2 linked regions of the Azoarcus olearius genome follow. The protein of the gene in region 1 interacts with the protein of each later gene in a pairwise test. Links are inferred from orthologs where the notes say so. Each region holds a gene or a part of one and is shown on either strand. Other genes may lie near its edges.

What was found.
Region 2: the proteins of dnaQ (region 1) and dnaE interact in binary tests that used the Escherichia coli proteins (3 or more experiments, as listed by UniProt). The link is inferred for Azoarcus olearius from one-to-one orthologs.

Annotation. Positions count from the first base shown.
Region 1 is NZ_CP016210.1:2,327,164-2,330,237, forward strand. Bases 1-2,766 are described here. They hold dnaQ (DNA polymerase III subunit epsilon), read right to left. Parts: upstream 1,861-2,766; coding sequence 1,141-1,860; downstream 1-1,140. Other genes in these bases: mutS (DNA mismatch repair protein MutS), read left to right, coding at 1-384; dqs_RS10705 (fused MFS/spermidine synthase), read left to right, coding at 381-1,136; rnhA (ribonuclease HI), read right to left, coding at 1,878-2,336; dqs_RS10720 (class I SAM-dependent methyltransferase), read right to left, coding at 2,337-2,766. Outside these bases: more of dqs_RS10720, read right to left, coding at 2,767-3,071. UniProt on the Escherichia coli protein: DNA polymerase III is a complex, multichain enzyme responsible for most of the replicative synthesis in bacteria. The epsilon subunit contain the editing function and is a proofreading 3'-5' exonuclease.
Region 2 is NZ_CP016210.1:3,608,854-3,613,270, reverse strand. Bases 1-4,109 are described here. They hold dnaE (DNA polymerase III subunit alpha), read left to right. Parts: upstream 1-390; coding sequence 391-3,909; downstream 3,910-4,109. Other genes in these bases: dqs_RS16490 (SMP-30/gluconolactonase/LRE family protein), read left to right, coding at 4,017-4,109; dqs_RS16500 (quinone oxidoreductase family protein), read left to right, coding at 1-331. Also shown: more of dqs_RS16490, read left to right, coding at 4,110-4,417. UniProt on the Escherichia coli protein: DNA polymerase III is a complex, multichain enzyme responsible for most of the replicative synthesis in bacteria. This DNA polymerase also exhibits 3' to 5' exonuclease activity. The alpha chain is the DNA polymerase catalytic subunit.

The sequences.
Region 1 (3,074 bases):
CACTACTTCGAGCTGACCCGCCTTAACGGCGAGTACCCGGAGTGCGCCAATGTCCATCTGGATGCAGTGGAGCATGGCCACCGCATCGTCTTCCTTCACGCGCTGGAAGACGGACCCGCGAGCCAGAGCTACGGGATCGAGGTGGCGGCGCTGGCCGGAATTCCGGCGCCGGTCATCCGCGACGCAAAACGACGCCTGCGCGCGCTGGAGAATCGCGAGGTCGGCGCCGGACCCCAGGCCGACCTCTTCGCCGCCCTGCCCGACGACGACGACGCGCCGCTCTCGCACCCGGTGCTGACTGCACTGGCGGAGATCGATCCCGACAGCCTGAGTCCGCGTGAAGCCCTGGAACGCCTGTACGCCTTGAAGCGCCTGAGTGCATGAGTACACCGATCGACATTTCCGAGGAGGCCGGTGTCCGTTACCTCCACTTTGGCTCCGACTGGGTACAGGGGGCGATGCGCATCCGCAAACCCAATGCGCTCGAACTTGCCTACACGCGGGAGATGATGGCCGGCCTTCTGCTGCGCGGAGACTCGCCGTGGCCGCGGCGGGTACTGGTGATCGGACTGGGCGCCGCGTCGCTGACCAAATTCATCCACCTGCACTGTCCGGAGGCGCAACTGCATGTGGTGGAGATCGAGCCGGCGGTGGTGGCCGCGGCGCGCCAGTTCTTCCGCCTGCCGGCCGAAGACGCGCGTTTTCGCATCCATGTCGGCGACGGTGCCCGTTACGTGCTGGAATCGCCGCGGCAGTATGACTACATCCTGGTCGACGGCTACGACCGCAATGCCCGTGCTGGCGCCCTGGACACCCTGCCGTTCTATCAGGCGGCGCGCGCCCGCTTGAGCGAAGACGGTTTGCTGGCGGTCAACCTCTTCGGTCGGTCGCGCGGCTACAAGGCGAGCGTGGAACGCGTGTTCTCGGCCTTCGACGATCGGGCGATTGCATTTCCTTCGTGCGATAGCGGCAACGTGGTGGCCTTTGCCGCGGTGGGTGAGCGCATCGACTTGCCGGTGAGGGACATCCGCCAGCGCGCCGAGGCGCTCAAGACGCGGACCGGGCTGGACCTGCTGCCTACCGTAACCCGGCTGGAGCAGGCCGGCAGCCTCCCGGGCGGAAGCCTGCTGCTGTAACGGCTCAGGCCGCCACGGCCTCGGGCTCGGGCGGAATCCACAGACACAGCCCCTTGTTGGCCTTGGCGATGTCGGCAAGGTTGGCAGCGTGCGCCTCGCACTCCGCCTCCGTGGCCCGCACCACCTTCACGCCCACCCGCATCACCGGCAAGCCATCTGTTTCCACCTGGCCCGGCGCCGGCTCATCCAGCGCGATCATCAGGCTTTCCTGACCACGCGTCATCGCCAGATACACTTCGGCGAGCAGTTCCGCATCGAGCAAGGCGCCGTGCAGCGTGCGGTGGCCGTTGTCGATTTCGTAGCGGTCGCACAGCGCGTCGAGCGACGCCTTCTTGCCGGGGTTCTGCTCCTTGGCCATCCGCAGCGTGTCGATCACGCCTGCGCACAGCACGTCGAGCTTGGGCCGGCCCAGCAAACCCAGTTCACAGTTGAGGAAGCCGACGTCGAAGTTGGCGTTGTGGATCACCAGTTCGGCGTCGCGCACGAAGTCTTCGAAGGCTTCGACAATGCCCGCAAAGCGCGGCTTGTCTGCCAGGAACTCTTCGGTAATGCCGTGCACCGCGACGGCCTCGGCGTCGATGCCCCGGTCCGGATTGATGTAGACGTGGAAATGCCGCCCGGTCAGGCTGCGGTTGACGAGTTCGACACAGCCGATTTCGATGACGCGGTCACCGGTGCGCCAATCGAGACCCGTGGTCTCGGTATCCAGAACGATTTGCCGCATGGGAATCTGACTTGACCTTAGTTGGTGACGACGGTGCCTTGTTTGCGGGCGGCCTCGGCGCCACGGCGCGCAAGGGCGTCGGCCCGCTCGTTCTCCACGTGGCCGGCATGGCCGCGTACCCACAGCCACTTGACCTGATGCCGGCCAGCCACCTCGTCCAGCGTCCGCCACAGGTCGGCGTTCTTCACCGGCTCCTTGGACGCGGTCTTCCAGCCCCGCGCCTTCCAGCCGTGGATCCACTCGGAGATGCCCTTCTGCACGTATTGGCTGTCGGTGTGCACCCGGGCGGCAACCGGGCGCTTCAGCGCTTCCAGCGCCCGGATGACGGCGATCAGTTCCATCCGGTTGTTCGTGGTCTGCGGCTCACCGCCCCAGATTTCCTTCTCATGCCCGTTGGAGCGCAGGATCGCGCCCCAGCCGCCGGGGCCGGGATTTCCGCTGCAGGCTCCGTCGGTATAGATGTCGACTTCTTCCATTCACTGTGTCCTTGCTCGGCCCGCGGCGGAATCCCGCTGCGCGACCGTCGACAATTGCTTGCCGGTTGCTTTCTTCTCACGCCAGTTCGGCGTCAATAACCGCATTCCCTGCACCCGTTTGATGCCCTGCATCGCATACGCTGCGCCGCACACGGGCCACCAGCGCACGCCGGCCCGGTCCATGAAGCGCCAGCGCTCTATCCACTCCGGCCTGCTCACCGCCGGGATGTAACAGCCGAAGCCCGCTCCCTGCGATTCGAAGCCGAGCAGCGTCAGCCAGTCCTTGACCCGCAGCGCCGACAGGTATTGCCCCTGCCAGGGCAGCTCGCCCTTCCTGCGTGCCGCAAGCCGTCTCAACCCCCACAGGCTGAAGGGGTTGAAGCCGGTGATGACGACGCTTCCCTCCGGCACCAGCACCCTTTCGACTTCCCGCAACACATGGTGGGGGCGCCGGGCGAACTCCAGGACGTGCGGAAGGACCACGAGATCAAGGCTGGCGGTGGCGAACGGTAGCTCGTCGGACCTGGACACCACTGCGACGCGTCCGGTCCGGCCACAGGCAAACCGGAACGGCATGCGGTTGGCGCGCAGGCAATCGAGTCCGGCAAGGCCGATCTGTACTGCGTTGTAGCCGAAGATATCCGCCACGATCGCATCCAGCCGGGCCTGCTCCCACTCGATCAGATAACGCCCCTGCGGGGTGTCCAGCCAGTCCGAGAGACTGAGGATTGACATGCG
Region 2 (4,417 bases), 1.3 Mb from region 1 along the record:
GATCGGCAAGGACACCTTCATGGACTCGCTGTCCTGCCTGCGACCGCTCGGCATGATGGTGCTGTTCGGCGCCTCGTCCGGCCCGGTGCCGCCGTTCGACTGCGGCGTGCTCGCCAAGATGGGCTCGCTGTTCCTGACCCGGCCGTCGCTCTTCACCTACGCGGCCAAACGCGCCGACCTGCTGGCGATGGCGGACGAGTTGTTCGAGGCGATCATCAGCGGCAAGGTGAAGATCGAGATCAACCAGCGTTACGCGCTCAAGGACGCCGCACAGGCGCACCGCGACCTGGAAGCGCGCCGGACCACCGGCTCCACCGTTCTGCTGCCCTGATCGCCGTGCCGGGCAGTCGTCCGCGCCGGGCGGGCGGCTGCCTCGGGTAAAATCCTCGGATGAACGCCGCACATCCTGCTCCTCACGAGCCCCGCTTCATCCATCTCCGCCTGCACACCGAATACTCGATCACCGACGGTATCGTCCAGATCGATCAGGCGATCGCGCAGGCTGCCGCCGACGGCATGCCGGCGCTGGGCATTTCCGACCTTGCCAACCTCTTCGGCATGGTCAAGTTCTACAAGGGCGCGCGCGGCAAGGGCGTCAAGCCCATCATTGGCGTCGACGCCTGGATCCAGAACGAGGCCGAGCGCGACAAGCCCTATCGTGTGCTGCTGATCTGCAAGAGCCGCAAGGGCTACGGCCAGCTGTGCGAACTGCTGACCCAGGCCTATCTCGAGAACAAGTACCGCGGCCGCGCCGAGATGCGCCGCGAATGGTTCGAGAACGGCGCTGCCGACGAATTGCTGTGCCTGTCCGGTGCCTTCTTCGGTGACGTCGGCCAGGCCATCGTCAACGGCAACATCGACCTCGCAGAACGGCTGGCCGCCGACTGGTCGCGGCTGTTTCCCGGCGCCTTCTACATCGAGATCCAGCGCGCCGGCCATCCCGGCACCGAGACCTACATCCGCCACGCGCTGCAGATCGCCAACAAGCTCGATCTGCCCGTGGTGGCCACCCATCCGGTGCAGTTCCTGACACCGGACGACTTCCAGGCCCACGAGGCGCGTGTCTGCATCGCCCAAGGCTATGTACTGGCCGACAAACGCCGCCCGCGCGACTTCACCGAGCAGCAATACCTCAAGAGCCAGGACGAGATGTGCGCGCTGTTCGCCGACATCCCGGATGCGCTGGAAAACGCGGTCGAGATCGCCAAGCGCTGCTCGGTGACCGTGCAACTCGGCAAGAACTTCCTGCCGCTGTTCCCCACGCCCGACGGCATGACGCTGGACGACTTCCTGGTCCAGGAGGCGAAGAAGGGGCTGGAGGAGCGTCTGGTCCAGCTCTATCCGCATCCGGAAGAGCGCGAAAAGCAGCGCCCGCGCTACGAGGAGCGGCTCAAGTTCGAGACCGACACCATCATCCAGATGGGCTTCCCCGGCTACTTCCTGATCGTGGCCGACTTCATCCAGTGGGGGAAGAACAACGGCGTGCCGGTCGGCCCTGGCCGCGGTTCCGGCGCCGGCTCGCTGGTGGCCTATTCGCTGAAGATCACCGACCTCGATCCGCTGGAGTACGCGCTGCTGTTCGAGCGCTTCCTCAACCCGGAGCGGGTGTCGATGCCCGACTTCGACATCGACTTCTGCCAGGACAACCGCTACCGCGTCATCGAATACGTGCGCGAGCGCTACGGCAAGGACGCGGTGAGCCAGATCGCCACCTTCGGCACGCTGGCCTCCAAGGCGGTGGTGCGTGACGTGGGCCGCGTGCTCGACATGCCTTACGGCCTGTGCGACCGCCTCTCCAAGCTGGTCCCGATCGAAGGCGCCAAGCCGGTGTCGCTGGCGCGCGCCTACGAGATGGAGCCGCAGATCGGGGAGATGATGAAGGACGGCAACGACGGCGAGGCGGTGCAGACCCTGTGGGATCTGGCCCAGCCGCTCGAAGGCCTGACCCGCGGTGTCGGCATGCACGCCGGCGGCGTGCTGATCGCGCCGGGCAAGCTCACCGACTTCTGCCCGCTCTACATCGCCGACGGCGACGACGCCACGCCGGTGTCGCAGTTCGACAAGGACGACGTCGAAGCGGTCGGCCTGGTGAAGTTCGACTTCCTCGGCCTGCGCAACCTGACGATTATCGAACTCGCGCTCGACTACGTGGAGCGCCTGACCGGTGAGCGCGTCGACCTGATGAGCCTGGGCTTCCAGGACCCCGCCGCCTACCAGATCCTGAAGGACGCCAACACCACGGCGATCTTCCAGGTGGAATCGGACGGGATGAAGAAGCTCTTGAAGAAGCTCGCACCCGACCGGTTCGAAGACATCATCGCGGTGCTCGCGCTCTACCGCCCCGGCCCGCTCGGTTCCGGGATGGTGGACGACTTCATCCTGCGCAAGAAGGGCCAGCAGGAGATCGACTACTTCCACCCCGACCTCAAAGCCTGCCTGGAGCCGACCTACGGCGTCATCGTGTACCAGGAACAGGTGATGCAGATCAGCCAGATCATCGGCGGCTACACCCTGGGCGGCGCCGACATGCTGCGCCGGGCGATGGGCAAGAAGAAGCCGGAGGAGATGGCCAAGCACCGCGCCACCATCGCCGACGGCGCCAAGCAGAAGGGCTATGACCCGGCGCTGGCGGAGCAACTGTTCGACCTGATGACCAAGTTCGCGGAGTACGGCTTCAACAAGTCGCACACCGCCGCCTACGCGGTCGTCACCTACCACACCGCCTGGCTGAAGGCCCACCACTGTGCGGCTTTCATGGCGGCGACGATGTCGTCCGACCTGGACAACACCGACACCGTCAAGATCTTCTTCGAGGACACCCTCGCCAACAAGATCGCCATCCTGCCGCCGGATGTGAACGAATCCGACTACCGCTTCGTGCCGGTGGACCGCAAGACCATCCGCTACGGCCTGGGCGCGGTGAAGGGCGTCGGCGAGCCGGCGGTGCGCGCGATCATCGCGGCGCGCGCGAGCGGCGGCGCGGTCAAGCCCTACCGCGATCTGTTCGACTTCTGCGAGCGCGTGGATCGCCGCCTGGTGAACCGGCGCGTGGTCGAGGCGCTGATCCGCGCCGGCGCCATGGATACCCTCGAAGGTCACCGCGGGCGCGATCGTGCCCAGGTGCTCGCCACCGTGCCGCTTGCGATGGAGGCGGCGGAGCAAGCTGCGGCCAACGCCCTGCAGGGCGGCCTGTTCGATCTGGTGCCGGAGGCCGCGGGCGCGGCACTCGAATTTGCCGACGTGCGGCCCTGGACCGAGCGCGAGCGGCTCAAGGAAGAAAAGACCGCGATCGGCTTCTTCCTGTCCGGCCACCCGTTCAACGCCTTCAAGCCCGAGGTGCGGCGTTTCGTGCGGCGCACGCTGGCCCAGCTCGAACCCTCGCGCGACCTCGTGATGATGGCCGGCGTGGTGATGGAGGCGCGGGTCAAGATGGGCAACCGCGGCAAGATGATGTTCGTGCAGATCGACGACGGCACCACGCCGCGCGAAGTGGCGGTGTATTCCGAGGTGCTCGACGCCAACCGCGGCAAGATCGTGACCGACGAGGTGCTGGTGGTCGAAGGCAAGGTCAGCCGCGACGACTTCGCCGGCGAGAACGGCCTGCGCATCATCGCCGACCGCCTGATGACGCTGGGCGAGGCGCGCAGCCGTTTCGCCCGCAGCCTCACCTTGCGCGTGAACGGCGAAGCGAAGAACGCCCCGGCCGCGGCCGACCGCTTGCAGGCGCTGCTGGCGCCCTTCCGCGAGGACGGCGGCGGCTGCCCGGTGCGGGTGTGCTACGGCAACGGCGTGGCCGAGGGCGAACTGCCGCTCGGCGAGCGCTGGCGCGTGCGCCTGGAAGAGGCGCTGCTCGATGGTCTGCGCGGCTGGCTGCCGGCCAACGCGGTCGAGGTGCAGTACCCGAACTGAGCGGGTGATCGGCCCGGTTCCACGAATTTTTCACAATCCCTGCGGCAAAGTCCGCCGTCTCGCAGGCAGCCGCGTCGCGGCTGCGTCAAGCAGGAGACGCAAGACAGATGGCGGGGATTTCGCGACGCAAGGCGGGCACACATCGCCGGCGGGTGCTGGCGGCCGTACTGGTGGCCGCAGCGGGCTTCGGTTTTCTTGGCTGGCAGCACTTCTGGCCGGTGGCGGCGGCGGCCGAATGGCAATACCGGGTGCTTGCCGATGATCTGCCGGTCGTCAGCGCATTGGCCGCCGATGGGCAGGGCGGCCTCTACGCCAGCCTGGAACTCAAGAACGGCGAAGGACGCATCGTGCAGATCGCCGCCGACGGCGGCCGGCGCACGGTGAAGGGCGGCTTCTCCAAGCTCGACGGCATGGTCCGTTACCGCGGCGGCATTGCGTACAGCCAGGAAGAAGACCACACCCCGGTGCGCTGGTGGCATGGCGATCGCGACGACGTTCTGTTCGACGG